One region of the Ensifer sp. D2-11 genome, then DNA from elsewhere that is predicted to be linked to it. Evidence: riboswitches for the same ligand, from Rfam matches in the RefSeq annotation. Region 1 holds a riboswitch; each other region holds the start of a gene.

Region 1 (10,549 bases):
CTGCGGCCGGTGTCCGCGATGGCCCTGCCGGAATAGATGCCGAGATCGGAGAGCTTTTCGGTCAGCGCATTGACCTGCTCGCGCAACGATCTGACTTCCTCTTCCATGCTTGCCTGGTCCGGAACGCCCACCGATCCGTTCTTCGTATCGACCACGCCGCGCGGTATGGTGGATCCGAGTCGCTTTTCCTGTGCCATATGCTCATCCTCCGTTTCTGGGTCCCAACTTGTCAGAGACAGCAACCCGGAAACGGCGGCCGGGGGCCCGGAGTTCCTTTTGAGGTCGAATTTGGATCTGATGACGCCTGAGCAGGCGGATTAGGCGACAGCGGATTTAGAGCGGGATGAGGAAAAGTGTGTGCGGTTTTCCGCCCGCATCCCGCGTCACTTTCATGTTTTTAGGTCGACCCGATCTAGCTAAAAACATCGTGATCCAATGCCTGTTGAGATTCATCTTGAGTGGCGGTGCGGACAAGGTTGCCGAGGGCGTCGGTCAGCGCGGGGAGGACTGCAATCTCACCTCCTCATCTCTGTGCTTGTCACAGAGATGAGAGCAGCGCCGCGTCTGCGGCGCGGGGAAGAGTTCTTCCAGCCCAAGGACTTGGGCTGGCTGGATCCCTGTGACAAGCACAGGGATGAGGTAATCAAACAAACGCCGCGGGTATCCCAAATCTGAACGGGCCTTAGTGCGTTGGGAAGTGATCTACCTGCGCCCGGCATCTCCCGGAGGCCGCGAGCAGACGAGGAAGAACCTGCGGTAGAAGAACGTCCTCAGCCTGTTTCTGAGATCGGCATTCCTGCGCTGGGCCGCCGCGATCGGGCGGTGGGATGGCAACTCTATGTTCTCGAATCCCGCCTCTTCGATCAAAGGGAGAAGTCTTTCGACGGTGAGGCCGTCGCCGAAGGGCAGACGCTCCATGATCGTCGCATGGCGTTCGCTCATGGCGCCGTCGTAGTGCGGGTCGTGGCCGATGATCCGCTCGAGGGCAGCCACCGCGATCGACGCCAGACGGCCGAGCGGCGTCGGTTTCGACCAGTCTCCGTCGAAGACGAGCAGCCTGCCGCCCGGCTTCAGCAGGCGGAACCATTCGGCGAAAGCCTGCTCCGGCTCTGTCAGCGTCCAGACGAGATGCCGGCAGACCACCGCATCATAGGTCTCGTCCGGCTCCATCGTGCGCTCGGCATCGGCCAGTATGAAACGGACCCTGTTGTTCCCTGCGTGCTTGCGCCGCGCGACGGCGAGCATGGCCTCGGAGAAATCGAGCGCCGTCACTTCGTGGCCGAGCGAAAGGAGCACGTTGGTCACCTCCCCCGTCCCGCAGGCGAGTTCGAGAACCTTCAGCGGCCTCGCCCCCAGTGCGTCGCGCATCGCTGCCGCCCAGGCGTCGAGCTCCGGCCCCGGCGGGATGCGATGGCCGAAGGCGAGGTCGAACGTTTGCGACCGCTTCGACCAGTATTCGCGGATATCTTCCTTCAGGTCGTGGTTGCGCATGTCCATGGGGTCAGGCTCCGACGGCGGCGATTGCGGCAAGCGGACGCGGGCGTCTTGCGCGATAGCGGATGGAACAGCTTCCGTCGAAGTCGTGCTCGACCTCGACCTCGATCCCGAAGACCGCGCGGATGCGCTCGACCGTCAGTACCTCCCGCGGGCGCCCGAGCGCCACCAGCCGGCCGGCCTGCATCACCGCGATCCTGTCGCAGAACATAGCGGCGTGGTTGAGGTCATGGAGCGCTGCGACCACCGTCAGGTCCTGGCGGCGAACGAGATCGAGCAGGCTGATCTGATGGCCGATGTCGAGATGGTTGGTCGGCTCGTCGAGGAGCAGGATCTTCGATTGCTGCGCCAGCGCCCGAGCAATGTGCAGCCTTTGCCGCTCGCCGCCGGAGAGCGTGTGCCAGAGGCGATCGGCAAGATGCGCCATGTCCACATTTGCGAGCGCCGCCCCGACGATCGCATCGTCCTCCGGCGACCAGGGCGAAAGCGGCCCGAGATAGGGCGTGCGGCCGAGCTCGACCGCCTGGCGCGCGGTGATCCGCTCGCCGGTCTCGGCCTGCTGCTCGACCAGAGCGAGCCTTTGCGCGACCGTGCGGCGTCCGAGCGTCCCGATCGGACAACCGTCCAGAAGCACCTCCCCCCTCTTCGGCTTGCGGATGCCCGATATGAGCGACATCAGGCTCGTCTTGCCGGAACCGTTCGGGCCGATGATGCCGAGGAACTCTCCCGTCTCGACCGTGAGGGAGACATCCTTCAGGATCTCCACCCCACCGGCCGACCATGAAACCCCGCTCGCCGAAAGCGTCATGCGCGGTCCCTCCTTTGTCCGAGTATCAACGCGAATGCCGGGGCGCCGACGAGCGCCGTGATCACGCCGATCGGCAGGACCTGGCCGGGAATGAGAACGCGCGACAGGATGTCCGCGAGGATCATGAATACGGCGCCGATGAGCGCCGCTGCCGGCAGCAGGACACCGTGGCGGACGCCGACGAGCATGCGGGCCGCATGGGGGATGACGAGGCCGACGAAACCGATCGACCCGACGATGGATACCATCACCGCCGTCATCATCGCCGAGACGCCGACGAGCGCGAAATAGGTTCGCCTGACCGAGATGCCGAGCGAGGCAGCCGATTCCGACCCGAAGGTAAACGCGTCGAGGGGACGGGCATGCCAGAGACATACGACGAGACCGAGAAGCGTCGCCGGCACGGCGAGCCAGGCATCCGGCCAGCGCACGCCCGAAAGGTTGCCGAGCAGCCAGAACATGATGCCGCGTGCCTGCTCGGCCGTCGCCGCCTTGGTGACGATGAAGGAGGTCAGCGCGTTGAAGAGCTGTGACCCCGCCACACCTGCCAGGATGATCGCCGCGGTGCCGCGGCCGGCCTTCATCGCCAGCAGGCTCACCAGGACGAAGGCGACCAGCGCGCCGATGAAGGCGCCGAGCGGCAGCGTCAGCATCCCGGCACCCACACCGAGAATGGCGACGCTGACCGCGCCCGTCGAGGCGCCGGCGGAGATGCCGAGAATGTAGGGGTCGGCGAGCGGATTGCGCAGCAGCGATTGCAGCACGGCGCCGGAGAGCGCGAGCGACGCCCCGCAGGAAGCGGCCACGACCGCCCGGCTCAGCCGGTAGCTCCAGATGATGCCCTCGTCGATCGGTGCCAGCGGGTAGCCGGCGTTCCACAGCCGGTTCGCGACCGTCTGCGCAACGGTCTTGAACGGGATCGCCGTTTCGCCGATCGCAGCGCCCATCCAGAGTGCTGCGAAGAGGATGACGAGCGCGGCGAGAGCCGCGCCGACGCGTCCCGTCCCCGTTCGCCCGGCCAGGGTCAGCACGCGGCTCACTTGCCCAACCCACCCTTGGAGGCCAGCCCCGCCTTGGAGGCCAGCCCCGCCTTGGAGGCAAGTCCGGCCTCGGCGATGGCATCCGCCAGCGCTTCGATGCCTTCGATCGTGCGGATCGTCGGGTTCATCGCCTGCGCATCCATGGCGAACACATAGCCTTTGGCGACTGCCGGCATGAGGCTCGCCACGGGATCGGTCTTCAGGAATTCGAGTTTGGCGTCGAGACTGTCGAGCGGGTAACGTCGACGTTCCATGGAGCCGGCAACGATCATGGTCGGCTCGGCTTTGGCGATGGTTTCCCAGCCGACCGTCGGCCATTCGTCTTCTGTGTCGATGATGTTTTCGATCCCGAGCGCCGCCATTATGTAGCCGGGTGCGCCATTCCTGCCGGCGACATAGGGGTCGGCATCGGCAGCGCTGGAGAACCAGAAGACGGCCGAGAGCTTGTCCCCGGCCGAGGCGACCTTGGCGCGCGCCGCCTCTTCTCGGCTTTTCAGCTCGGCGACGACCTTCTCGCCCTTATCCTGAACATTGTAGATATGCGCCAGCTCGCGAATTTCCCGGTAGACGAGGTCCATGGTGAAGACCTGCCGTCGCACGCCATCGCTCGCCGCCGAGTTCTCCTTGCCGGTGCAATCCGAAGGCGATGTGTAGACCGGAATGCCGAGCTCCTCGAACTGCTCCGGCCTCGCGACCACGCCTTCCGGGCCGACCTGCCACTGAAACTGCACCGCCACCATGTCCGGCTTCTTGGCAAGTACGCTTTCGAAGCTCGGATCGTTGTCTGCCAGGCGCTCGACCTTGGCGTTGACCTCCTCGTAACCTTCAAGGACCGGGCCGACCCAGAGGGCGGTGCCGGCGACCTTGCCCGCAAGGCCGAGCAGATAGAGGATCTCGGTGCTGCTCTGGCCGATCGAGACGGTGCGCGTCGGCGTCTTGTCGAAGGTGATCTGCCGTCCGCAATTCTCGAGTGTCAGCGGATAGGTCGTCTCGGCAGCGAAGGCGGGATGGCCGAGAGCCGCTGCGCCGATGGAAAAAGTAATGAGACCCGCAATGACCGGTCGTTTCAGAAAGCTGTTCATGAATAGTCCCCGATTGTGAGGCCGCTAGGCGGCCGTGATGGTCAGCCTGCCGATCGGGTTCGATCGGACGAGTGACGGCTGGACCTCGGGGAAACTGATGAAAGCGTGCGCCGCGAGGCGCGAAAGATGGTCATGGCTTGCTCCTGTTCCGGGCATCCCCGCCCGTGACGTTGGATCGATTTGACGGCAGGTCTCCTGGCTCACGGACAGAGTCGCTCATCTGCCTTCCCGCGCAACGCGCGCAGTGGCTGGCGCCTTGGCGCCACAAGGATGAACGACGATCCGCTTACAGTTGCGGGGGCAGCCACGGTTTTGGTCCCTCTTGGGTCGTCCGCACCGTGTTCCCTATTAATCCCCTCCACCTCACGGGTAGGGGAACCGTCGGTCCCAGTTAATGTGGAACGCAGCCGCCGGTCAAGGTGGAAGGCAACGGTTATGTCCCACACGCGATCCGGCTAATGCTGCGGCGATACTTTATCACGGCGCGACTATTATGTTATATCATTACATCCGTCAACAGCAGATGCTCTGCGCAATGGCGGCAACAGGCTTGCAAGGCGCGGGAGTTCACCGCACAGTTTGCCTGAACCCGCAAACAGCCTTCACCCATTAGAGCCCGTCAGGACCCCAGCAAAATGACCGCCTCTCCTCGCTTTCTCGGCTTTCCCGACCGCCTGGAGGATGACCGCATGCCCCGTGCGGTCATATTCGGTGCCGGTCATGGTAGCACCTATCCCGGCCAGAACAGCAGCGGCTATGCCTTGGCCGCCGACGTCATCCGCGCTGCGAGCCAGGAGGACGCTCCCCTCGTCGAGCATTGGGACTTCGATCTCGGCGGCCAGTTGTTCGGCGGCAATGCCGTCTGTTGCATCGATGCCGGCGACATCCCGACGACCATGCATGACAATGCAGGCAACCGGGCCCGGATTGAGGAGAAGACATGCGAGGTCCTGGCATTGCCGGCTGTACCGATCCTGCTCGGCGGCGACGATTCCGTGGTCATTCCCTTCCTCGCCGGCTTTGCCGATCATGGGCCGGTCTGGATCCTGCAGATCGACGCCCATATAGATTGGCGCGACGAGGTACATGGCGAACGCTGCGGCTATTCGAGCCCGATGCGCCGGGCGAGCGAGATGCCGCATGTCGCCGGTATCGTGCAGGTGGGCCTGCGTAGCGTCGGCAGCGCAGGCCTCACCGAAATCGAAGCGGCACGGCAGTATGGCTGCCGTTTCGTGACCGCCCGCGAAATTCACGCGAACGGCGTCGAGGCTGCTCTCAGGCATATTCCGGAAGGGGCCCGGGTGCTCGTCACCCTCGACTGCGACGGCCTTGATCCAGGCATCATGCCGGGCGTCGCGGCGCGTACGCCGGGCGGCCTTACCTACACGCAGGTGATTGACCTGATCGCTGGCCTCGGCATGCGGGCCAGGATCGCAGGGTTTGACCTCGTCGAACTCTATCCTCCCGCCGACATCGGCGGCCTGTCGGCCCTGACCGCTGCGCGCCTTCTCGTCAACGTGATCGGCACCATCGTCCGACAGGTTTGAGAGACTCCGACAAAGCCAAGTCAAGGAGCCGAGCGCTTCTCGGCAGACGTCCGTAGTTCCATAACTCGTGATCTTCTCGTTTTCGTCCTGCCCGCTTCCACTACGGCTTTAGGCCATCGCATGGCCGCAGAACGATGGGTTCCCGGCTTTGCGCCCCGAGTTCGCGGCAGCCGCCGGCATCGCAAAGCGTCCAGCCGGAGACGGTCGCCCCGGAGGCGGCCAGGACGAGTTCGGGAAGCGGCGGCAGGTCGGGCGTCCAGACCCACCAGCGGCCCTGACGACGCGCATTCTCTCCCGGTTCCATTCCCGCACCCGAGCCCTGCACGCGCGCCTCCTCAAGAACGAGACCCTCTGCCGTGACGCCCCAACGCTCCTGCCATTCGGTCTTCTCGACCGAATGGGTCCAGCCGAGGGTGAAGACACCCGCAGCAACGGCGACAGCCTTGCCGCCGATGATGCAGGCAAGCGCGCTCATGCCGGTTCCGCCGTCTGCCGGCCAGCCTGGCGGGCGCGCCGCCAGATCAAGAAGGCGAAGACCGCGGAGAGTGCGAAGCCGACCTCATCGGTGATCGGCAGCGCCGCCAGCAGCGTGAAGGCGGCCGCGGCCGCGAGCACCCGCTCGATAACCCCGAGCCGGACGGCGGCGAAACCCACCACGGCGGCACCCCAGAGCGCGATCGCCAGGCCGGTCTTGACGACAATATAGGCGACGGCAGCCGGATAGCCCACGATTGCGGCCATCGCGCCCCCATCCTGCAGCATCAGCGCCGGCGAATAGACGGCCATGAACGGGATGACGAAACCGGCCGCCGCCACCTTGATCGCCTGGATCGAGATCTTCAGCCCGCTTTCCCGCGCGATCGGTGCCGCCGCGAAGCAGGCAAGCGCCACCGGCGGCGTCAGATCGGCAAGAATGCCGAAATAGAAGACGAACATGTGGCTGACGATGAGCGGCACGCCGAGTTCCAGAAGCGCGGGCCCGGCGATCGACGAGGTGATGATGTAGTTCGGGATCGTTGGTATGCCCATGCCGAGCACGAGGCAGGTGACCATTGTCAGGAGCAGCGACAGAAACAGGCTCTTGCCGCCGACCGAGACGATGAATTGCCCGAAGGTATTGGCCGCTCCGGTCAGCGTCATCGTGCCGATGATCACGCCGACGAGCGCGCAGGCGATCGCCACCGGAAGGGCCGTCTTCGCCCCTTCGGCAAGCGCATCGCGGCATATCACCAGGGTCTCCCGGCCACCCTTCAGGAACGCGTTGCCGGCAATCAGCAGCGCCAGCGCTGCGACGATCACGCCGATGCCGAACTGGAAGAAGGCGGCCGCCACGAGGCCGAGGCCGACCCAGAAGATGATGCGTATGACACCGGCGGGAAGGCCGAGCGCAAGCGAACTGCCCAGGATCAGAAGGCCGGTGAAGGCGAGGCCGACCGTGCCGGCGAAAAGCGGCGTGTAGCCGGAGAACAGCAGCCAGACGAGCGCGGCGAGCGGCAGGATCAGATGCCACTGTTCGAGGATTGCCGCCCTGGCCGAGGGCAGCTGGTCCTTGGGCAGGCCGAGCAGCCCGTGCTTGCCGGCTTCGAGATGGACCATCCAGAAGGCGGAAGCGAAATAGAGGATCGCCGGTATGACCGCGGCCTTGACGATCTCGTAATATTCGACGCCGAGCGTCTCGGCCATGATGAAGGCGACCGCGCCCATTACAGGCGGCATGATCTGCCCGCCCATCGAGGCCGTTGCCTCGACGCCGCCTGCGAAGGCCGCCCGATAGCCGAACTTTTTCATCAGCGGGATGGTGAACTGCCCGGTCGTCACCACATTCGCGACGCCGGAACCGGAAATGGTGCCCATCAGGCCCGAAGAAATGATCGCTACCTTCGCGGCTCCGCCGCGCTTGTGGCCGACGAAGCTCAACGAGACATCGTTGAAGAGCCGGATCATGCCGGCCTTTTCGAGGAAGGCGCCGAACAGGATAAAAAGGAAAATATAGGTCGAGGAGACGAAGGTCGGGATGCCGTAGATGCCTTCCGTGCCATAGGCCATGTGGTCGATCACCTGCGAAAAGTCGTAGCCGCGGTGGTCGAACGGCGGCGGCAGATACTCACCCAAAAGGCAATAGGCCAGGAACACGCCGGAAATGATCGGCAGAGCCGGCCCCATCAGTGCCCAGGCGGCGGCAAAGACGACGCCGAGCGCGATGACCCCGAAGACGATGTCGCGCGGCAGTGGGTCGCCGGCACGCGCCAGGAGTTCCGCATATTCGTAGCACTGGTAGAAGGCGACCGCTGCGCCGAGGAAAGCAAGACTCCAGGCGATGATTTTTGCAACCGTGCCGCGGCCTGCCAGCGTCGCCAGCAGGGGAAATACGAGGACCGTGACAAAGCCGACGTGCACCGCGCGCACGATCTGGCTCGCGAAATCGACGAGATGCGCCGCGGTGGCGATCTGGAACACGGAAAAGGCCAGGGCGATGGCAAACAGGATCCGCCCGTCCCATGTCGCCGGAAACGCCCGGGTCAAGGCGTCGTGCCGGTGCAGTTCGGCCGACGCAGATCCGCTTTGCTCATTGGTATTGTCGATCATGATTCCTCCCCCGAATTCCTGAAGCCCGTCGCATTCAACCGAATTCTGCGACGCGCTTCAGGGTGTTGTCTGCCCGTCATTATTTAAAACCGCTTTACGGTTTCGGGCGACATGGGTCAGAGCAGGCCCTTTTCCTTGTAGTAGCGCTCCGCCCCCGGATGCAGAGGAATAGGCATTCCCTTCAGCGCATCCTCGATGCGGATATTCTCCGCCGCCTTGTGAGCCGCCGTCAGGGCGGGGATGTTCTCGAAGAGCTGCTTCGTCATCTGATAGGCGGTTTCGTCGGAAACCTCCGAATGGGTGACGAGAAAGTTGACGACGGCGACCGTCTGCACAGCGCTGTCCTGGCCCTGGTAGGTGCCGGCGGGGACGGTCGCGGCGATGTAGGGCGCGCCGAGCTTGGTGGCGATCTCTTCGGGGACGGCGACCATCTGTACGTCGAGCGAAGTCGCCAGATCCTTGAACGAAGAGACGCCCAGGCCGGCCGACTGCAGCGTCGCATCGAGCTGCCGGTTCTTCATCAGTTCCACCGATTCGGCGAAGGGCAGGTATTCGGTCTTGCCGAGATCGTCATAGCTCATGCCGGCAGCGGCGAGGATCGCCCGAGCGTTCAATTCCGTGCCCGACTTCGGTGCGCCGACGGAAAGGCTCTTGCCCTTGAGATCGGCGACGGTCTTGATGCCCGACTCCTTCGACGCCATGATCTGGATATAGTTGGGATAGATGGCGGCGATACCGCGCAGCTTGTCGAGCGGGGCCTTGAAGCCGGCATCCGTGTTGCCTTCCCAGGCAAGCTTGACCGAATCGCCGAGCGAAAAGGCGATCTCGCCACGCCCCTGCTGCAAGAGGTTGAGGTTCTCGACCGAAGCCTTGGTCGCCTGCACCTGCGTGCGTACGCCCTCGATCTTGTCGCCATAGATCTTCGAAAGCGCGACGCCGAGCGGGTAGTAGACCCCGGAAGTGCCGCCGGTCAGGACGTTGATGAATTCGGCTGCGCCTGTCGAAGCCGCGGAAAGGGCGATTGACGCACTTGCGATCGCCGCGATAGCGGCGCGTTTCAATATTCCATTCACAGAAATTCCTCCCAATCATTCAAATCTGGCGCGGAAGACCGTCCTCCGGAAACGGGCCGCGGCGTTACACTAGCAAGAGATCGGCTAACTCTAAATGATTGATTTTGTGGAGCGCAATCGACAACTTCGCCAAACAGGCGGAATCTTGCCTGCTTGCCGCAGCGATCGGCGACAATCCGCCTTCCGCCTGCCCTCGGACGAAATCCTGCGTAAACGCCGCCCCTCCGGCGACGTGCGGCGCTGAAGGCGTTTAGGTTCGATTTCAGCGGCGGCAGCTATCGGCCGCGCGTTCCCTTGCAGCGGCGGCGATAATCGACCGAGCCGCTCCTCTCGTCAGGCCGCGTTTGCGTTGGAATGTCAGGCTCCAACCGTTTCCGCTGGCCTGCCAGCCGTCGGCCACCGATTCCGAGCGGCCAGCCGTGGCACCCCGCCTCCCGGAGCGCGCCTTCAATCTATATGCAATTCCTGCAGGGTCGATCAGGATAACCAGCATGAAACCGATCGGCGCGAGCATGTATGGGGGAATGCCTGTCGGTACGCTCGCGAAAGCGGCGATCGACACGGCCACGATAATGCAGATCAGGTTCGTCAACGGGTGGGTGATCATCCTGAAACACGCTTCAGAAACAGTGGTGTTCCGTCCGTAGTCCGACAATGCCATGGGAGAGATCCATCCGGTTGAGTTGTTCCCCTGCCGAGATCACGATGACTTTAGACCCCGTCGACCCAAAATCATGGAACGTGATCGTGCAAGGAGCCAGAGCGGAATGCCGGCGGCAGACCGCACACACTGTCCGCTCCAGACTCCAGCGGCGCGAATGCTGCAATATGTACCCTGAGGCACAGCTGGCAACGGGCCTAAGACCTTTGCCCTTACGGGGTCGGACCAAGGTCCTATAGATGGGCGCGGATGGCACTC
Region 2 (10,549 bases), on a different replicon from region 1:
GTTTCTCATTCGTCAATGAAACCGCGGGCATTTTCGACGTGCTTTGCCAGGGCGCGGGATGCGAGCGGAAAATGGGCACTCACTTTCCTCGTCCCGCTCCAGCGGGAAAAGCCACACACAAGCATGCTGCGCGATCTTGGTCATCATCGGAGTGGTTTCAGGGGATGTCGGAGCGCCGGCGGTCCCCGTTCCTTGCTGGCGGGCGACGCATGGTTTCGACTTATCTCGACTACAATCTGATCGCACGGGACATGAAGCTCAGCCTGAGGCGCGTGTCGGAGCAGACGATCGTCGCCCGCGATACGCAGTATTACAGGGAGAACATCGGCAGTGTGGCCTCTGTCGACGAGTTCCTAGCCGATTACCGCCTCTATTCCTACGCGATGAAGGCCTATGGCCTGGCGGACATGATCGAGTCGGTCGCCTTCATGCGGAAGGTGCTCGAAAGCGATCTGTCCGACGACAACAGCTTTGCCAACAAGCTGACGGACGAACGATACCGCGATTTCACGATGGCGTTCAGCTTCAGCGGTGGAACGGCGGTTTCCCAGACGGAAGCGCAGCTCGACGAGATGATCGGCCTCTATAATACGAGTATCGCCAGCATCGGGGAAACCCAGAAGGAAGAGACGCGCTACTACAACGTCATGATCGACAAGGTCACCAGCGTCGATCAGCTTCTGAACAATGACCGTCTGCGGACCTATGTCTTCACTGTCTTCGGTATCGACGAGAGCACTTACTCCCGTGAAACGCTCCGCAAGGTTCTCTCCAGCAATGCCGACGACCCGGAAAGCTATGAGAACACCGTGCTCGAGCCCAGACTATCGGAGCTCGAGGCTGCCAGAGCCGACGCTCAGGCGAAGCTCCAGCAGAGCGGCACGACGCAGGCGGAAAAACTGGAACTCCAGGCGAAGATAGCCACCTACAACAAGTCGATTTCCACGGTCAGCAATTACCTGGCGATGGCGGCGGCTTTCCAGTTCGAAGCCGACGGCACGGTGGCCGCGGGATCGGCACAGACCGCCGCGCACAAGAAGACCATGAATGAACTCTACGTCTCCAGCAATTCCCGGGTCACGCCTCAGGCGGCGCTCCTGAATAAGGCCTATTTCGAGGAGAAGATCGCGAGCATCACGACCGTCAGCGAGCTTGTCGCCGATACGCGCCTCTATAACTACATCCGCACGGCCTTCGATCTCAACGAGGTCACGATCGTGCCGGCGACGATCAAGAATATCCTGACCAGCGATCCGGACGACCCGAACAGCTACATCAACACGATCGGCAAGGGCAACGAGAACTACAAGGCGCTCGCCAGGGCCTTCAACTTCCAGGCGGATGGCACGCTCGCGGCGGGCGATGCAGCGCAGACCGCGGAGCAGACGACACTCACCTCCAGCCGTTACATGACGCGCTACAATGACAAGGACGACGCAGCGGACGAGAAGGCGATCGGCGCCTATAAGCTTGCCGTAGAGAAGATGACGTCCGTCAGCGACTTCATCGAAACGGCTTCGATCTACGATTTCGCGCTGCAAGCCGTCGGCCTCGATCCGGATTCCGAAAGCGCGCGGACGATCAAGCGGGTGCTGACCAGCGATCTCACCGATCCGGAAAGCTTCGTCTATACGCTGAAGGACGAGCGTTATTTGAAGCTCGCCCAGCTGTTCAACTTTACGACATCGGGCGATATCGGCGTTCCGGCATTGGCCCAGTCGGAGACGCTGATCCAGGAGACCGCCAAGACCTATATCGTCAACAAGTCCCGTTTTGGTTCGGAGGAGGACAAGACCAAGGCCGAAGCGGAAGCCGAATATTATACGGCCGAAGTCGCCAAACTCTCCTCTCTCGACGAGTTTCTCGCCGATTCCCGCCTGGTCGATTTCGCTCTCGAGGCAAACGGCATCGATCCCGAGAATGTCACCGTCGATTTCCTCCGCGACATCTTCACCTCCGATCTGGACGATCCCAAGAGCTTCATCAATCAGCAGCAGAACTCCGGAGCCTACATCGCCCTGGTCACCTCGTTCAATTTCGACAGCGGCGGCAATGTTCTGCGCGAGGACAAGAGCGTCATCATCACGCGGCAGGGGCTTTACGAGACCCTCGACCGGTATCTGCACCAGTCGCTGGAAGAACAGGCAGGCGAGGACAATGCAGGTGTCCGCCTGGCACTCTATTTCGAGCGCCAGGCAGGCTCGCTCGTCGACGCCTACGATCTCCTGGCGGATGATGCGCTCGCCGAAGTGTTCCGCACCATCTTCAGCCTGCCCGACGAATTCAGTTCCATGGACATCGACCAGCAGGCAAAGATCGTCGAGAAGAACCTCGATCTCGAGAAGCTGAGCGATCCCGCCGAACTGAAGAAACTCCTCGCGCGCTTCACCGTGCTCTACGATCTGGAGAACAACATGGAAGTCGATCCGGCCGTGGTGGTGCTTTCAGGCAGCGGCAGCAATATCGGCATCAGCGCCGATACGCTCTTCCAACTGTCGCAGCTCAGGAAGGGCGGGTAGGGCTTAATGGCGGGCGGCCCGGAATCGCGCACTTCGGGATGCCGTCGTTACTCGCCTCGATCCTCGCGCAGCACCTTATCGGGGTTCATGATCCCCGCCGGGTCGAAGGCGTGCTTGATCCGTCGCATGAGCTCGATCTCGATCGGCGATCGGATCGCCGCGAGTTCGTCTCGCTTCAACTGGCCGATGCCATGCTCGGCAGAGATCGAGCCGTCATGTTTGAGCACGACGGCGTGAACGATCGCATTGATCTCGCGCCACCGATCGAGAAAGCTCTGCTTGTCCGCGCCGACGGGCTGGGAGATGTTGTAGTGGATATTGCCGTCGCCCATATGGCCGAAGGCGCAGATGCGCGCGCCGGGGATGGCCTTGGAGACCAGCGCATCCGCCTCCGTCATGAAGGCCGGAATGCTCGACACCGGGACCGAAACGTCATGCTTGATGGAGCCACCCTCAGGCTTTTGTGCCGGCGACATGCTTTCTCGCATGTGCCAGAGCGCTCTGCGTTGCGCTTCGTTCTGGGCGATGACCGCGTTTTCGACGAGACCGTCGGCAATGACGGCTTCGAGAAGGTCTTGCACCATCCGTTCCGCGCTTTCGGCGGTATCCGAGGTGGAGATATCGATCAGCGCGTACCACGGATGCGTCGTTTCCATCGGATCTCTGACGCCGGCGATGTGCCGGGTGGTGAACTCGATGCCGAGCCGCGGCATCAGTTCGAAGCCCGTCAGGGCCGGCCCGCAGACGCTTGTTGCCCGATCGAAAAGCGTAAGTGCGTCCTCGACGCTCCTGAGGCCGGCAAAGGTCACCTGGTGGCCGCGCGGTTTCGGAAAGAGCTTCAAAACGGCGCCGGTTATGACGCCGAGCGTTCCCTCGGCGCCGATGAAAAGATCGCGCAGATCGTAGCCGGTATTGTCCTTCCTGAGGCGTCTGAGCCCATCCCAGATCTCCCCGGTCGGGAGCACGACTTCCAGCCCCAGGCAGAGCTGGCGCATGTTCCCATAGGCAAGCACGGCAGTGCCGCCGGCATTGGTCGAAAGATTGCCGCCGATCCGGGCAGAGCCTTCCGAGCCGAGTGACAGGGGAAAAAGCCGGTCGGCGTCATCGGCGGCCTTCTGGATGTCCGCCAGGATACAGCCGGCGTCGGCCACGATCACGTTGCCGACCGGGTCGATGTCGCGGATGCGGTTCAGCCGCTCGAGGGAAAGGACCACGTCGGCTTTGCCCTCGCGTGGAATCTGTCCGGCCACATGTCCGGTATTGCCGCCCTGCGGCACGACTGCCGTTCGGGTCTGACTCGCAAGCCGCATCACCAGCGAAACTTCCTCGACGGAGCCGGGCCTGAGCACGAGCGGCGTCGTGCCGCGGTAGAGCCCGCGGGACTCGACGAGGTAGGGTGCCGTGTCGGCGGGTGCGGTGAGGGCATTGCCAGGCCCGACGATATCGACGAAGGAGGCGATGAGTTCGGGAGAAGGAAGTACGGTGGTCATGGCCCTGCCTCGGATCAACGTGGTTGCTTCAAGCGTGCCGATGGCCATCAGCCCCGCGGCGCGGCCGCGCGCTGCAGCCGGTCGATTATCGCCTCGCCGAGCCCCTCGCTCGGGATCGGGCCGAAAGCGATGGTCGCGGCGCCGCTGGCATCCGCTTTTTTCATATAGTCGAAAAGATTGGCGGCGGCTTCCCGCAGGCTGCCGTCCGGACTGAGATCCAGGACGATCGCGGCATCGGCTTCACCGGGAAGCGCCTCTCCGCCGAAGCGGATCAGGGCTTCTCCCTTCCGGACCTCATCGGCATCGAGCCGCACAGTGGCACCGGGAGCGTAATGCGAGGCGAGCATGCCGGGCGCCTCGATGACAGCGCCGGCGGCCTCCGGGCGCTCGATGGCGAGCCCGGTCAGCGCTTCGATCTCTGCCGCGTCGAGCCCCCCGGGCCTCAGCAGCCGCAACCTTCCGTTCTCGACCTTGACGATGGTCGATTCCAGGCCGATCGCGGCCGGCCCCGCGTCGAGGATGAGCTTCAGCCTGGAACCGAGATCCGCCTGCACATGGGCCGCACTGGTGGGGCTGATCTTGCCCGAGGTGTTGGCGCTCGGCGCTGCCAAAGGCCGCCCGAACCGGGCGATCACCCGGCGCGAGAAGCCGTCGGGCATGCGAATTCCGAGCGTATCGAGACCGGCGGATGCGAGCGTGTGCACGGTGCTCTCCCGCCGCTGCGGCAGGATCAGCGTGAGGGGGCCGGGCCAGAAGGCCTCGGCCAGACGTCTCGAAACCGGATCGAAGGTCACATGCGCCTCTGCCATCGCCAGATCGCAGACGTGGCAAATCAGCGGATTGAACCGCGGCCGCCCCTTCATCTCATAGATGCGGCTGATCGCATCGGGGGTCGTGGCATCGGCGGCAAGGCCGTATACGGTCTCCGTCGGGATCGCGACCGGTTCGCCGTCCGAAAGAACCGCGCAGGCTTTCTCGATTGCCCGCTCAGGTTCGATGCGCGTGTCGATGATTTCGGCCATGGCGTTCTGATCCTTTCCGTCGCTTCCTTAACGGAGCGACCGCAAAAACAGAACGATTTTCTTTGTCAAAGGCTGCGAACGATCCGGCGCAAGGCTTCGTCGCGTGCGCCGAGCATCAGCACGTTCTTCAGCGCCACCTTCGGATCCTGCGTCCGGAAAATCAGCCCGTTGCCGCGCACGTTGCGGTTGACGACGATCCGTTCCTCGCTGGCGTCGGGCTCGATCGCGACGGCGAAATACATGCGCGAGTAGCCCGGCTGGATACGGTCGAAGAAATGGGTCTCGTTCCCGAGCTCGCAGAAGAAGTTCGCGAAATAAAAGGACCAGGTGATCTCATGCCCATTGGCGAGGCAGGTTTTCGCGGCGGTCACGTGGCAATAGCCGAGATGCGGACTGCTGGGGAGCGTGCGATGGAAAACCATCTTCGGGAACTGGATCGAGGCATGAAAGCCGTTGATTCGCCTGTGGGTCGTCTCGCCCGCTGTCGTCAGCTTCCGCGCCGTCTGCTGCGCCACCTCGGCATAACTCAGATACTGTCGCTCGTTCGGCATCCACCGGCGTCTATCGATCCGGCCGGTCCGCAGGAACTCGGTGTGAGCCTTGGCTTTCGGCGGCGCGGCCGCCTTGTCGGCAGCGTCGTAATATCGGAGTTTTGCCATGGGCGTCGTCGCGCCATCCTGTCCGCAAGCGGGTTGATCGCGGCGAACGTTAAATCATCACAGTTAACGAATTGGTCCCGGTATGTCCGGGCCGGCATCGATCAGACCCTTGTGTTGGCGGGCCGTGTCGCAGAATGGCCACTCGCCTTCGCGCCATGAACGGCGCTGCCGAAAAATCCTCCAGCTGCGCAGGGATTCATCTATTTCCTTGTTTGTTATGGATAATATTGCATGCCTTCGTGCCGATTGTGTCGCGTCTGGCTGTCGTCTTTCTGGAATCGGATGTCGTCTATTGGCAGTTGCCGGGCCGGTCCTCAGGCTTAGATGAGGACACTCAAGGTGCCGCCTCGAAGGGAGGGCGGAGAATTGGGAAGCCGGTCAAATCCCGGCGCTGCCCCCGCAACGGTGGTGGAGCGAACAGCCACGGCAGAAGGCCACTGGACACCGCGTCCGGGAAGGCGCCGGGCAGGTCCCTTGCGGACGGCTCCAGAGCCCGGAAACCAGCCTTGAAGCAGAAATAGACCGTAGCTGGTTGCGGCGGGCAGCCGGATCGGAGCCAATTGCGTTGCGGGTCCATGCGGCCGGCGCGGGTTCCAGTCCTGCCTCTCCGAAACGGCGGAAAAACGAGGACAAGGGCATGGAAATTCAGACCGAAATGCTGCGCAAGCTGAAGACCCGTCGCGAAGGCTACAGCCTCGACCGCGCCTTCTACGTCGATCCTGATTATTACCGTCAGGACCTGGAGCAGATCTGGTACAAGGATTGGCTGTTCATCGGCCATGATTGCGAAGTCCCGCGGCCGGGGAACTATTTCACGGCGCAGGTCGGCGATTACCCGGTCGTTATCGTTCGAGACAGGCAGGGCGCGGTCCGGGCACTGCACAATTCGTGCCGCCATCGCGGCTCGCGCGTCTGCACGCAGCACAAAGGCTCATCCGCCAAACTCGTCTGTCCCTACCACCAGTGGACCTACGAACTCGACGGCCGCCTGCTCTTCGCGCGGCAGATGCCCGAGGGCTTCGACCCGGCCGAGCACAGTCTGAAGCCGATCCACTGCGAGACCGTCGGCGGTTACATCTTCATCAGTCTTGCCGAACACCCGATGGACTTCCGGCCGTTCCGCGAGACGGTCGCGGCCTATCTCGCGCCGCATCGCCTGGGGGAAACGAAGGTCGCCTTCGAAAGCACCATCGTCGAGAAGGGCAATTGGAAGCTGGTCTGGGAGAACAATCGCGAGTGTTACCACTGCGCCGCCAATCATCCGGAACTCTGCCGTACCTATCCGGAAGCGCCGACCGTAACCGGTGTCCAGGGGGCGATGAACGATCCGGAAATCGGCGCCCACTGGCAGAAATGCGAGGCCGCGGGCCTTCCGAGCGCCTTCAAGATCGCGCCCACGGGCCAGTTCCGCATGACGAGAATGCCGCTCATCAACGGCGCCGAGAGCTATACGATGTCCGGACAGAAGGCCGTCCGCAAGCAACTCTCCACCGGCGTAGACGCCGATGGCATCGGCACGCTGCTCCTCTTCCATTATCCGACGACCTGGAACCACATTCTCGGCGACCATGCGATCACCTTCCGCGTTCTGCCGCTCGGGCCGGAACTGACTGAGGTTACGACCAAATGGCTGGTCAACAAGGATGCGGTGGAGGGCGTCGACTACACGATAGACGAGCTGACGCACGTCTGGACGGAGACCAACGACCAGGACCGGCAGATCGTCGAGGAAAACGCGTTCGGAATCCGCTCGCCCGCCTATGAGCCGGGTCCTTATTCCGCCGAACACGAGGGCGGCGTCATGCAGTTCGTCGAGTGGTATTCGAGCTTCATGCTGGACCGCCTTCAGGGCGGGGCCGCGCATCTCTCGCGGGTGGCATGACGATGGAAATGCCTCGCTCCTTTCACCATTTCGACGAGCTCGACCCCTGGAGAGACCGTCAGCACATGCTGGAGTGCATGTCGGCCGTAGCCGAAACCGCTGACGTGATGACCTTCACCTTCCGCTCCGACAAGCCGGCCTGGTTCCGCTACCTGCCCGGGCAGTTCGTGACGCTCGAACTGCCCGTCCCAGCCGAGCCGGTGATGCGCACCTATACGCTGTCATCCTCGCCCTCGCGCCCGCTTTCGGTCGCGGTCACGGTCAAGGCGCAGCCGGGAAGCATCGGCACCCGCTGGATGTTCGACAATCTGAAGCCGGGCATGATGCTCAAGGCGTTCGGGCCGCTCGGCGATTTCAGCTTCGTCCGTCATCCCGGTGAAAAATATCTCTTCATATCGGCGGGGTCGGGCGTCACGCCGATGATGTCGATGACGCGCTGGATGGCCGACTGCGCGCCGGAAACGGATGTCACCTTCATTTCCTGCGCCCGGCGCCCGGACGATCTCCTCTTCAGATCGGAGCTCGAAGTTCTCGCCCGTCAGATGCCGGGGCTCAATCTCGGCTTCCTCGTGGAGGGGCATGAGGCGCGGCACGGCTGGCATGGTCTGCGCGGCCGCATCGACGCGGCGAAGTTGCCGATGCTCGCACCGGATTTCCTGGAAAGAACCGTCTTCTGCTGCGGGCCCGAGCCGTTCATGGGCAATGTTCGGGCAATGCTGGAAGCGGCGGGCTTCGACATGGCCCGCTATCACCAGGAGAGTTTCCAGCCCGCCGCGGCGCCGGCGGCCGAGGAGCTTGCAATTCGGGCCGGGCCTACCGCCGATGCCGGGGCCGGGGCGGCGCGGGTGACCTTTACCATGAGCGGCAAGGAAGCGACCGCCGTTCCCGGCCAGACGATCCTGCAGACGGCCCGCGCCAACGGTGTCAGGATCGGGGCCGCCTGCGAGGGCGGCATCTGCGGAACGTGCCGGGTGTTGAAGATCGCCGGCGACGTCGAGATGAACCACAATGGCGGCATTCTCGACGACGAGATCGAGGAGGGCTACATCCTCGCCTGCTGTTCGCGGCCGACAAGCGACGTCCAGATCGAGGCCTGAGTTAACGCCGCTCGGATTGGTAGGGCAGGCGTGCCTCGGCGGCCCTGACGGCGATGGAGCCGGTAACCGTCTCGTCGGCGCCGGCTCCTGATCCGCTCTCCGCCTCGGCGCGGCTTATCACGAGCGGCCGCGAAAGAGTGGCCGTTGCATTTGCGTTCAGCGCCGGGATCGTGCCGACGGTGGCCGAGGCGATAACAGTGAGCACCGGCGGCTTCTCCGGAAGAAGCGCGCCATGAGGCCAGACGCTCTTCAGTGCCGATGCACTCATCGCTGCGACATTCACGTCTATATCGTCGAGGGTGCCGGGCACCCGATAGGGGCAGCGCTTCTTTCCGCAATTATGCGCCGAGGAGAATTGCCAGAGCGCGTAGCGGTCCCAGTTTCCCATCGGAAAGACTTTACGGATATCGGGCTTGTAGCGCGCATACCAGAGCGGAAGGCGCGAAAGAAGCCGATGCTTGAAACGGTTGGCGGCAATGTGTTTCGCAGTTGCGTGGTTGGTGTAGAGGACGGGATAGCGCCCCGTCCGGGCCTTCACATGGCCGGCGAAGATCGCGGCGTCTTCGAGCGACATGTATTTTTCCGGATCGATCCCTTCGATATCGAGCACCATCAGCTCGTCGTCGCGCGGATCGGCATAGTCGATGAAGTGGTTCGCCTGATCGACGGGGTTGCCAGGCCTTGCCAGATGATAGGCGCCCCAGAGCAGACCATGCGAGCGCGCGAGCATCCGGCGCGTCTGATAGAGTTCGCGGCTGACCGCATATTTGCGCCACATCGTCCTGCAATGGGCAACCGTATCGCCGCCGTGGTCACCGGTACAGGTGTAGCTTTCCGGCAGGCCGTCGGAAGCCTTCGCGATGAAGCCCGCGATCCGCTTGTCCTTCAGCATGGCTTCCCAGTCGATGCTGTTCAGCTCGTAAGCGTCGACGATGATGGCGTTCCGCCGCTCTTTCCACGGCTCCACTTCGCTAGCGCGTGCGTTCGCCGCCGCGAAGGTCAGGCCCATGAGGACCGCCAGGCGCAAGATCATCCCTATGATCGAGATTCCCCGCTTTTCCATTCTCTGAGATTGCCGACTTAGCGTTAAGAGGTCGTAAATCTCAGCCCCGGCCCCAATCTGCGCGAGGCGAACACTTCTGTACACCGACCTCAAGAGGCAAAGTCGACGGCCCGATTCCGCCCAGGATTGTACCGACGGAGGGATTTTTCCATTGCTGCATCCGCGCGCAGCAGTTGCTTCCGGCGATTTCTGCTCTAGTCTTGGTATATCGCCCCTGCAAGGGCCGGTTGTACGCGAATCGAATGCGAGGAGGAAATGATGTCACGCAAATGGCTTTCGGGCGCGCTTGCAGCGATCGTGCTGGCGGCATCGGCGGTGCCGTCGCAGGCTTTCACGCCTCTGCCCCCGCGGGTTGCCGCCGAGAGCGCCGTCACGGACGTTCAGTATGTGCCGAGGCGTGGCTATTACCGGTATGGCGACTTCTATTATTACAACGGTCACCGTGGTTACCGCTACCAGCGCCCCGGCTATCGCTATTACCGGGGCTGGTGGTACCCGCCGGCTGCTTTCGGAATCGTAATCGAGCGCCGTCCCGCTTACCGCCCGCCGGTCCGTTACGGCAGCCGGCATGTCCAATGGTGCTATGATCGCTATCGCTCTTACAGGGCCTACGACAACAGCTATCAACCCTATAACGGCCCCCGCCGGCAGTGCTATTCGCCCTATAGCTGAAGCTAGGGCATATACACATCTGACCCTCCCGCGGGACCATTGCCTTGGGGGAGACGACAAGCGGCTTGACCTTCACGCCTCCCAAACGATGCCGTCGGCAGACCGCAAAACTGGAAGCCAGCCGGTTTCTCCCCAAGGCAACGGC
Region 3 (10,549 bases), on a different replicon from region 1:
CGTCGACGGCATATCTGCGTCCCTGTACCTCAAGGCCCGCCTGCTGTCTCTCGAGTTCACGAATGGCTGCATTGACGCGCATCACCGTTTGCTGGCGCACGCCCCGCCGGCCGTTGAGGACGCGATCGACGGTCGCCGTACTGAGTCCCGCCTGGAAGGCGATGTCCTTGACAAGAAACGGATGTGCCACCGGTCCCTCCTGATGGCTTTTTGATGGATTCCTGCTCTATATCAGAAGCGGGCAAGCCGTATAGTCGCATCATCGTCATCCTTGAGGAGGAGAGCTGATGAAGACGGACAATCCCGCGGGGGCGCGTCTGGAACGCGTGTGGCTCAGTGAGGCGGCCTGCGATATCGAGGAATTTCGTGCGGCGGTCGAGCACCGTGTCAGCCTGGCGGACTATCCGTACGCGGCGGACTGCCAGAAGAACGTCCTGATTTATGACAGCGCCCGTCTTGCCGGCGATTGCGCCACGCAGGACGGCAGGCGGTCGGTGCTTGCGGAGATCTGCGAGGCGCTTGCGACCGGGCCGGGCGTGGCGGTCTTCAAGCGCGCCTTCACCGATACGCGGGTGATCGACGAAGCGAGCCGCATCTTCGACGAGATCATCGAGGAACAACACCGCACCAACAGCGGCGGCGGCGATCATTTCGCCAAGCCCGGCGCTAACGACAGAATCTGGAATTCACTCGAAAAGCACTGCCTGAAGAACCCCGAGAATTTCGCGGCCTATTACGGCAACGCCATCATCGCGCTCGTCAGCGAAGCCTGGCTCGGTCCGAACTACCAGATGACGGCGCAGGTCAACCGCGTCAATCCCGGCGGCGCGTCTCAATCGCCGCATCGCGACTATCATCTCGGCTTTCAGACCTCGGCCGTTATAGAGCAGTATCCGGCGCATGTGCACAGGCTCTCGCCGGTCCTGACGCTCCAGGGCGCGGTCGCCCATTGCGACATGCCGGTCGAAAGCGGGCCAACCCTGTTCCTGCCCTATAGCCAGACGTATCTGCCCGGATATCTCGCTTTGAAACGGCCGGAGTTCCGCACCTATTTCGAAGAGAACCACGTGCAATTGCCGCTGGAGAAGGGCGACGTCGTGTTCTTCAACCCGGCGCTTTTCCACGCCGCGGGCAGCAACCGGTCTGCCGGAATCAAGCGTGTGGCCAATCTTCTGCAGGTATCCTCCGCCTTCGGCCGGGCGATGGAAACGGTGGATCGCGAACACATGTGCGCCGTGCTCTTTCCGGCTCTGAAAGTTCTTGCGGCCGGAGGCAAGCTCACGCAGGACGAAATTGCCAATGCGGTTGCCGCGTGCGCCGAGGGGTATTCGTTCCCGACCAATCTCGATCGTGATCCGCCGGTTGGGGGGCTGGCGCCCAGGACGCAGGCACAGCTGATGCACGAAGCGCTCGCCGGCGAATGGAGTGTTGAGGCGTTTGCCGAAGCGCTGGCCGATCAGGCGGCGAAAAAGCTAAGCTAGCCGTCTTGGCTAAGGCCTTTTGAGACCTTGAGTTTGTCACGGCTACTGCGAGATGGATGATGGCGCTGGTGCTCTGGTGGGTTTGTCGGCGCGTAGGGCGGTGCGGACAAGGTTGCCGAGCACGTCGGTCAGCGTGGGGAGGACTGCAATCTCTCCTCCTCATCTCTGTGCTTGTCACAGAGATCCAGCAGCGCCGCGTCAGCGGCGCGGGAGGAGTTCTTTCAGCCCAAGGACTTGGTCTGGCTGGATCCCTGTGACGAGCACAGGGATGAGGAGATCAGACAAGTAGCGGCGGGTATCCCAAATCTCAACAGGCATTAATGCACGCTCACCAAGGCATATTCACCAACATCTCAAAGGGAGGATCAGGATGAGCACGGACCACGCCCGACTGGACGGGAAGATCGCCATTGTGACCGGGGGCACGCAGGGGCTCGGTGCCACGATTGCCGCACTCTTCGCGGAGCGCGGCGCCGCCGGCGTCGTCATTTGCGGGCGCAACGCGGCGAAGGGCGAGGCGAAAGCTGCCGAGATCGCCGCGGCGACGGGTTCGAAGGTCGTCTACGTACCGGCGGATCTCGAGCGGGTGGAGGATGCCCGTGCCGTCGTGGCGGCTTGCGACCGCGCCTTCGGCCGCGTCGATGCGCTGGTCAACGCCGCAGCGATCACCGACAGGGGTACGATCCTCGACACCAGCCCGGAACTCTTCGACCGGATGTTCGCGGTCAATGTGCGGGCGCCATTCTTCCTGATGCAGGAGGTGATAAAGGTGATGCGGCGCGAGAAGACGGAGGGCACGATCGTCAATATCGGCTCCATGTCGGCGAAGGCGGGTCAGCCCTTCATCGCAGCCTATTGTGCGTCGAAGGGGGCGCTGGAGACGCTGACCAAGAATACCGCCTATGCCGTCCTTCGCAACCGGATACGGGTCAACGGCCTCAACATCGGCTGGATGGCCTCGGAAGGCGAAGACCGGATCCAGCGCGAATATCACGATGCGCCGGCGAACTGGCTCGAAAAGGCGGCAGCGAGCCAGCCCTTCGGCAGGCTCGTCGACCCGGCCGAGGTCGCGCGTGCCTGCGCCTATCTCTCATCGGCAGAATCCGGCCTCATGACGGGTTCCGTCATCTGCTTCGATCAGTCGATCTGGGGTGCCTATGACGCCTCGCCTCATCCGGAGGCGCCGCTCTGAAGCTCCCGCTTGCTTGCCTTGCCTTTCGTGGGGACCTGTGGCCATATGCCGCCGTCAGGTGCCCGCGAAATGCGGGAGAATCGGGAAGCCGGTGCAGTTCCGGCACGTGCCCAGCGCTGTGAAGGGGACGTTCTCGCCAAAAAAAGGCTCTGAATCTTTTCAGAGCTTTGCCACTGAATATTGAAGCTATTCGGGAAGGCGGTGCGAACGGATGATCCGAAGTCAGAAGACCGGCCTGGCGAGATAGACCGGCCCCGCGCGGACGGCGGGAGGTTTCCGCATTGTTGGGGATCGAACGATGCTGCCTGACCCGAACGGCTGCCTTACGGCCGCCGGAGCTTTTTCGTCGGACGAGCGCGCCGCCGTCTATCGTGCCATTGAGACGCGTCGCGACGTGCGCGACGAGTTCCTGCCCGAACCATTGTCCGAGGAACTGATCGCCCGCCTGCTCGGTGCGGCGCACCAGGCGCCGTCAGTCGGCTTCATGCAACCCTGGAACTTCGTGCTCGTGCGCCAGGACGAGACGCGGGAGAAAGTCTGGCGGGCTTTCCAGCGCGCCAATGACGAGGCCGCAGAGATGTTTTCCGGCGAAAGGCAAGCGAAGTACCGGTCGCTGAAGCTCGAAGGCATTCGCAAGGCGCCGCTCAGCATTTGCGTGACCTGCGACCGGACGCGCGGCGGAGCGGTCGTCCTGGGCCGCACCCATAATCCGCAGATGGATCTGTACTCGACCGTTTGCGCCGTCCAGAACCTCTGGCTCGCCGCGCGGGCGGAGGGCGTGGGCGTCGGCTGGGTCAGCATTTTCCACGAGAGCGAGATCAAGGCTATCCTCGGAATCCCGGATCATGTCGAAATCGTCGCCTGGCTGTGCCTCGGTTTCGTCGACAAGCTGTATCAAGAGCCGGAACTCGCCGCGAAGGGCTGGCGACAGCGCTTGCCGCTCGAAGATCTCGTTTTCGAGGAAGGCTGGGGCTCCGTTAGATGACGATGTTATTAGGTCGGTCGACCAAAAAACTTGAACGCGATCGATTCCAAGAGGTTAGAGCGGGATGCGGCGGAAAACCGCACACACTTTTCCTCACCCCGCCCCAAGGCCTGTTGAGTTTCGGGATACCCGCCGCGGCTTGTTGATCTCCTCATCCCTGTGCTTGTCACAGGGATCCAGCCAGACCAAGTCCTTGGGCTGAAAGGACTCTTCCCGCGCCGCAGACGCGGCGCTGCTGGATCCCTGTGACAAGCACAGGGATGAGGAAGAGGAGAGATTGCAGTCCTTCGATACGTACAGCGCCGCGCGTCTTATCAGACGCGCTTTGATCTTCTGCATGTTTTTGTCCTTTGATCGGCAACGGTCAAAGGACAAGTCCAGTAGGCCGCGCAGTCGGTACTCAAGGAATTCAAGAGCATCGCCATTCTTGCAAAATGCTCGCAACGGCGTATGTCAGTTTTCCTGCAGCGGCTGGTAACGGGGCCCAAGCGGATGCTTGAGGTCGATCGCGCTCTCTTCCTGCGGAAGGAAGGTCGGACCGACGACGCGGACCTTGTTTTTGGCCGGGTCGTAGGGCCGTTCTGCTATCGGCTTGGCCGGCGCCTTCTTCTCGCTGCCAATGGTTATGACCGACGGGCTGACGACGGTGAGCTTGCCGGCGGAGCCTGCCTTTTGCCCGTTGGCATCCGTTGCGGGGTCCGGGATTCCGCAGCCACAGATGCCGGGTGAGCCGACACTGCGCGCCCGGTAGGCGAAGGCCGTTGGGAGATCGGTGTAGGGCAGGCCGGTCGTCGCCGAAACCATCTGGTCGGCTTCTTCCGTCGCGAGCACATGATAGTAGAGCTCCGTCTCCGCACCCGGGCATCGCGCGCGGCAGAGATCGGCGTCACGACCGAAGTCTGCCGGCGTGGCATGCGAGGAGATGGGAAAGAAGGCGCCATCGCATGTCCTTACGCACATGGTTCTGAGGCTGCCGGCGAAATCGTGCTCCGTGAGCGGTAGCTCGGCCCGGGGGGCGTCGAGCAGAAGCGGATAGGCATCGCTGTCCGGCGGCAGGTCGCGCAGGATGTTCCGGTGAACCTCCGTTCCCTCGGCGGCGCTCGCAAACTGGCCTTCGGCGCTTCCGGCATCCCAGCCCTCTCGGGGCGCTCCCGAGCAGCCGTTGAGTTCCATGGCAGCGAGGATGCGCCGACGAACGTCGTCGTCACCACCGCCGATCAGATGCCTACGCTGCGCCTTGAGTTGCCGTAGATTCGCCTCCATGCGCGCGATCGTGTCGTCGAGTTCGGCGCAAGCGGCCTCGTCATCGCCGCCGATGACGACGACGCTGTCGCTGCTGCATTCCATTCGGCGGCGATCGTTCTTGGCGCGGCGCAACTCGATGTTCTGGCGGGAGACCGCACCTGTGAAATCGCGCAGGCTGGCATTCGTCGTGAAACCTGTGGGAAGGCCGGCGAGGCGTGCGCCCAGCCGTTCGCAAACGCCGGACGCTGCGGCCGGGCCGGCTGCGGCCAGCGCCAGCGGTACGAGAACCGCCGCGATGCGCCGGATCTTGGATGCCACCTTCGGGGACGCGGACACGTGCTTCTTCCTGCATTGCAGCGGACCGTTGCCGATGTGTCCGCCTTACCGTCTCATCATAGGACCTTGTCGAGATGGCGCAACGGGAAGAGGGCATCTGCGTTAATTCGCAATGCCCGTGGATGGAAGCTGCGGGCCGTGCGATCTGCACGGCCCGGATTATCGGGTCAGGCGGCGCGTGCCGTTTCAAGCGACATCGGGCGATCGAGAACGGTGCCCTCGATGGAGGCCACCGCCTTCATCGTTTCGAGCAGGTTCCTGCTCACCTCCCACGCGATGGCGACCGCATGGACGGAGCCGATCCTGTGCGGATCGGCGATGCGCTCCCCAGGGCAACCCATGCGGCGGAACATTCGCTCCAGGAACACATCGGTGACCGTGACGATATGGCTGATGCCCGAGGCAAGGCTCATTTCGCCCACACCGCACATCAGTTCGGCCGCGGCGATGGTGACCTGGTTCGATGCGCGATCCTGGGAGATTTCGGGATCGATGCAGAAGCGGCTCGATTCCCACACCGACGCACTACGGATTTCCGGATTGCCCCCGAGCAGGATCGGGAACGTATCGTCCAGCATATTCGGCCCGAGCGTCGGAAGGAGCCTGAGGGAGCCACGAATCTTGCCGGTGTCCGGCGAGTACGACATGACATAGAGCGGATTGGCCTTGTCGTAGTGGTCGATTTCCCAGTCCCCTTCGGTCTTGACGTCCCATTTCAAGAAGTCGTGGAACACGCGCTTACGCAGCCGGAACATCTCGTCGATGGCCTGGGGGTGCTGGCTGCGACCGTTTCCGTTCACTATCCTGATCATTTTTTCGCTCCATGCGTGATTACGCGATGTAGCGATGCTGTCAGGCTCGGATGACACATGTAACTGTCTATAGTGACAGTTTATTTCCTCATTTTTTCCCAATAGATTTGTGGGGGAATCTGCGAGTGGCCGGTCCTGTCCCGGGCCGGCAACCCGTCAGATGGTGGGGATCAGAGCATGTCGAACAGCGTGCGCTACAGCTTGCGTGTTGGACACTACATTGAGTTTGCGGCGGGCATTGGTCATGAAGAAACGCACCGTTCGCTCGGATATGCCGAGAATCGTTGCGATCTCCCAGTAGCTCTTGCCGGCCGCCGACCACGTGAGCACCTCCGTTTCCCGCCCGGTCAGGCGGAGATCGCGCTCGTCGAGCGCCCCGGCCATCGCCGAATGTTCGAGCATGGAGGCGTGGAAGAGGTTGGCAGCCAGCTGGAAATCGCGCAGATGGCAGCGGCGGTAGGCGGACCACTCAACCGGCGACATGTTTGCACCGATTGCGAGGAGCGCCATGCGGCCCGCAGGCGAGGGGAGCGGTAAGGCCACGCCTTCGGTGGAAAGCCCGATTTCTTCGGCCGCCTCGAAGAGGGGCTCGCATTCCGGAAAGCGGCGCCGCGCTGTCGCCCATTCCACCGGCCTGACACCGCCGAGCGCAAGCTTGAGGATCGGGTCGATCCTGTAAAGCCCCCTGGCGGCGTAGATTTCGGCGGCGTAGGCGCCGAAAGTGTGATGCAGGCGGCAGATTCTCAAACCATCCGGAAGAGACTCCGCCTCCAGATACAGGAGATGCGAGATGTTGAAGGTTCGACGCATCAGGGCGAAGAAGCGCTCGGGGTCTGCGCAACCTCCATATTCCACGATATCCAGCAAATTGAGGACAGCCTGTTGATTAGCCATGCCGTAACACCGAAACTTGCCCCTATAATAAACATGGTTTACGGCGGCCGGTTTTGTCTAGTGCAATATTTCATAAACGGTGCAGTAATCCCGCTTATGCAATCATAAGTTGACTTTTTAGCCAAATATCGCTGACGCGGCTGCGTCGGTCCCGTGGAAGCGGCGTTTTTCCGCCCTCCAGTGAATGAGGAGGCGCGCCACCCCTCAGACGGGATGGCTTGATTCGACGACGGCCAGCGCTGCCATGTTAACGACGCCGCGCGAGGTGACGGACGGCGACAAAATATGCGCCGGCAGCGCCGAGCCCAGAAGGATCGGGCCGACATGCAGGCTGTCCGTCATGGTTTTGACCACGCCGAGCGTGATATTGGCCGCGTCGAGATTGGGGAAGACGAGCAGGTTCGCTTCGCCGTTCAGCGTGCTGTCCGGCATCACGCGTTGGCGCAGGACCTCGGAGATGGCGGAATCGCCGTGCATCTCTCCGTCCACCTCGAGATCGGGGGCGAGCTCGCGCACGAGCTGCAGTGCGGTGCGCATCTTGAAAGCGCTCTCGGAATCGCGCGAGCCGAAGTTCGAGTGGGAGACGAGGGCAGCACGCGGCGTGATGCCGAAGCGGCGGATTTCGTTTGCCGCCATCACTGTCGTCTGAGCGATCTCCTCCGCGCTCGGGCTGAAGCTCACATAGGTATCGGTGAAGAAGGTCGCGCCGCGTTGTGAGATCAGGAGGCTGAGCGCCGAGAAGTCGAGTACGCCCGAACGCTTGCCGATGATCTGCGATACATCGCGCAGATGCCTGCTGTAGCGTCCCTCGACCCCGCAGATCAGCGCGTCCGCCTCGCCGCGCTTGACGGCGAGCGCGCCGATGACCGTCGTATTCGTGCGCACGATCGTGCGGGCCGCCTCGGGAATGACGCCGAGCCGCCCGACCAGGGCGAAATAATCATCGACATAGTCGCGATAGCGGGGGTCGCCCTCGGGATTGACGACCTCGAAATCGACATCGGGGCGGATTCTGAGGCCGTAGCGCCGCAGGCGGGTCTCGATGATTTGCGGGCGGCCGATCAGGATCGGCTTGGCCGTGCCTTCTTCCAGCAGCACCTGGGCGGCGCGCAGCACCCGCTCATCCTCGCCCTCGGCGAAGATGACGCGGTTCTTCGCCGCGTTCTTCGCTGCAGCAAAGACCGGCTTCATGATGAAGCCGGAGCGGAAGACGAAACGGTTGAGCTTGTCGAGATAGGCGTCGAAGTCCTGGATCGGACGCGTGGCGACGCCGCTTTCGGCCGCGGCCTTTGCAACGGCCGGCGCAATGCGCAGGATCAGCCGCTGATCGAAAGGCGAAGGGATCAGATAGTCGGGGCCGAAGACCGGCGTTTCGCCGGAATAGGCGCGCGCGGCGACATCCGACGGTTCCTCGCGGGCAAGGCCGGCGATCGCGCGGACCGCCGCCATCTTCATTTCTTCGTCGATGGTGCGTGCGCCGCAATCGAGCGCGCCACGGAAGATATGCGGGAAACAGAGGACATTGTTGACCTGGTTCGGGAAGTCCGAGCGTCCGGTGCAGATCATGGCATCGGGCCGCGCGGCGCGGGCCACCTCTGGCATGATCTCCGGCGTAGGATTGGCCAGCGCCATGATCAGCGGCTTTTCGGCCATCCGGGCCAACAGTTCAGGCTTGAGGACGCCGGCGGCCGAGAGCCCCAGAAACACGTCCGCCCCACCGATGCTGTCGGCGAGCACGCGATTGTCGCTCTCCTGTGCGTAGACGGCTTTCCACTCGTCCATCAGGGCCTCGCGCCCCTTGTAGACGAGACCTTCGATGTCGTGGACCCAGATGTTTTCGCGCCTGGCGCCCAGCGTGACGAGGAGGTTGAGGCAGGCAAGCGCCGCCGCCCCGGCACCGGAGGCCACGATCTTGGCCTCGGCAATGTCCTTGCCGGCGAGTTCCAGGCCGTTCAGGACGGCGGCCGCGACGATGATCGCGGTCCCGTGCTGGTCGTCGTGGAAGACCGGTATTTCCATTTTCTCGCGCAGACGCCGCTCCACCTCGAAACATTCGGGAGCTTTGATGTCCTCGAGATTGATGCCGCCGAAGGTCGGCTCCAGCGCCGAGATGACGTCGACCATCCGATCGACCGTCGGTGCGTCGATCTCGATGTCGAAGACGTCGATCCCTGCGAACTTCTTGAAGAGAACAGCCTTACCTTCCATCACGGGTTTGGAGGCGAGGGGACCGATATTGCCGAGGCCGAGAACGGCGGTGCCGTTCGATACCACGGCGACGAGATTGGCGCGGGCGGTGAAATCGGCAGCGGTCTCGGGGTTGTCCTTGATGGCGAGGCAAGGTGCGGCGACCCCGGGCGAATAGGCGAGCGCCAGATCGCGCTGGTTCCCGAGCGGCTTGGTCGGCTGAATCTCGAGCTTGCCGGGGCGGGGATAGCGATGGAAGAAGAGTGCCTGCTGATCGATGTCTCCGCTGGCGGGAACGGCCTGGGATTTCGCTTTATCGCCCGTGTTCATGCCTTTGCATTCCTTGAATTCTTGCGTGGACCCGAGAGCGCGGTTGTGAAATCGCGTTCACGTCCGGTGCTGATAGATGTCGTGCCTTTTGGCATGAATCGCCCGGCACGTACAGTTTCGACGCGGTTCTTTCCAGCCATGGCTACTCGGCGCTCGCTGTGTGCTCCGCGTCCCATGTCATCTTCCTGAAACACGAGTCTGATTTTGACGGTCGTGAAACGGCTAAACCAGGATGAGGCTGGCATGGCGGCATCGGCACCCCAACAGGATTCCGTTCGGAAACTGCGGACGCTTTTCATTTCCGATGTTCATCTGGGCTCGAAAGCGGCCAAGACGGACTTTCTCCTGGATTTCCTGCGGCACCACGAGGCGGAGACGATCATTCTCGTCGGCGATATCGTGGACGGCTGGCGTCTCAAACGCAGCTGGTATTGGCCGCAATCCTGCAACGACGTGGTCCAGAAGCTTCTGCGCAAGGCACGAAAAGGCACGCGCATCATCTACATCCCCGGCAATCACGACGAGTTCCTCCGGGACTTTCCGGGCGTTCACTTCGGCGGTATCGAAGTGGCGCAGCGCTATCTCCACAAGGGCGCGGACGGGCGGACCTATCTCGTGCTGCACGGGGACGAGTTCGACGTGGTCGTGCGCAACGCACGCGTTCTCGCCTATCTCGGCGACTGGGCCTACGACATGGCGATCGCCATCAATATAGGCCTTGCGGCGATACGTCGTCGTCTCGACATGCCTTACTGGTCGTTTTCCTCCTGGGCCAAGCTGCAGGTCAAACATGCGGTGAACTTCATCGGCGAGTTCCAGAAAGTCGTGACCGAGGAAGCCCGTCGTCACGACGCGCAAGGCGTGATCTGCGGCCACATCCATCATGCGGTCATCGAGGACATAGACGGCATTCGGTACATAAACACGGGCGACTGGGTGGAGAGTTGCACGGCGATCGCCGAGCATCACGACGGCACGATGGAGCTCATCACCTGGCACCAGATGCGCGGCGACACCGCCGCTGGGCAGCGAGCCGGGGAGGCCGAGACGATGCCCGTCAGGCGGTTCGCACCGCAGGCCGCCTAAG

What was found. Region 1 has a riboswitch for cobalamin ahead of M1D34_RS25480 (ABC transporter substrate-binding protein). Riboswitches for the same ligand answer to the same signal wherever they lie in the genome.
Region 2: it holds a riboswitch for cobalamin, as region 1 does, so the genes downstream of both, M1D34_RS11310 (aromatic ring-hydroxylating oxygenase subunit alpha) here and M1D34_RS25480 (ABC transporter substrate-binding protein) in region 1, are expected to answer to the same signal.
Region 3: it holds a riboswitch for cobalamin, as region 1 does, so the genes downstream of both, bluB (5,6-dimethylbenzimidazole synthase) here and M1D34_RS25480 (ABC transporter substrate-binding protein) in region 1, are expected to answer to the same signal.

Annotation. Positions count from the first base shown of each region.
Region 1 is NZ_CP096434.1:1,777,229-1,787,777, forward strand. Features, by position in the region: gene M1D34_RS25460 (hypothetical protein) at 1-197, opposite strand, end outside; gene M1D34_RS25465 (class I SAM-dependent methyltransferase) at 703-1,497, opposite strand; gene M1D34_RS25470 (ABC transporter ATP-binding protein) at 1,502-2,302, opposite strand; gene M1D34_RS25475 (FecCD family ABC transporter permease) at 2,299-3,342, opposite strand; gene M1D34_RS25480 (ABC transporter substrate-binding protein) at 3,339-4,424, opposite strand; cobalamin riboswitch at 4,593-4,822, opposite strand; gene M1D34_RS25485 (agmatinase) at 5,060-5,971, shown strand; gene M1D34_RS25490 (DUF1850 domain-containing protein) at 6,072-6,446, opposite strand; gene M1D34_RS25495 (TRAP transporter permease) at 6,443-8,557, opposite strand; gene M1D34_RS25500 (TAXI family TRAP transporter solute-binding subunit) at 8,674-9,618, opposite strand; gene M1D34_RS25505 (hypothetical protein) at 9,893-10,291, opposite strand.
Region 2 is NZ_CP096433.1:2,330,259-2,340,807, reverse strand. Features, by position in the region: gene M1D34_RS11330 (DUF1217 domain-containing protein) at 210-2,519, shown strand; gene M1D34_RS11325 (FAD-binding oxidoreductase) at 2,567-4,009, opposite strand; gene M1D34_RS11320 (L-threonylcarbamoyladenylate synthase) at 4,057-5,031, opposite strand; gene M1D34_RS11315 (DUF6656 family protein) at 5,097-5,690, opposite strand; cobalamin riboswitch at 6,011-6,213, shown strand; gene M1D34_RS11310 (aromatic ring-hydroxylating oxygenase subunit alpha) at 6,328-7,572, shown strand; gene M1D34_RS11305 (FAD-binding oxidoreductase) at 7,569-8,669, shown strand; gene M1D34_RS11300 (glycoside hydrolase family 25 protein) at 8,671-9,732, opposite strand; gene M1D34_RS11295 (BA14K family protein) at 9,991-10,404, shown strand.
Region 3 is NZ_CP096433.1:1,251,448-1,261,996, forward strand. Features, by position in the region: gene M1D34_RS06025 (LacI family DNA-binding transcriptional regulator) at 1-190, opposite strand, end outside; gene M1D34_RS06030 (phytanoyl-CoA dioxygenase family protein) at 288-1,481, shown strand; gene M1D34_RS06035 (SDR family oxidoreductase) at 1,852-2,673, shown strand; cobalamin riboswitch at 2,713-2,926, shown strand; gene bluB (5,6-dimethylbenzimidazole synthase) at 2,972-3,658, shown strand; gene M1D34_RS06045 (DUF2865 domain-containing protein) at 4,112-5,239, opposite strand; gene M1D34_RS06050 (acyl-homoserine-lactone synthase) at 5,407-6,051, opposite strand; gene M1D34_RS06055 (helix-turn-helix transcriptional regulator) at 6,208-6,945, opposite strand; gene M1D34_RS06060 (NADP-dependent malic enzyme) at 7,150-9,462, opposite strand; gene M1D34_RS06065 (UDP-2,3-diacylglucosamine diphosphatase) at 9,706-10,548, shown strand.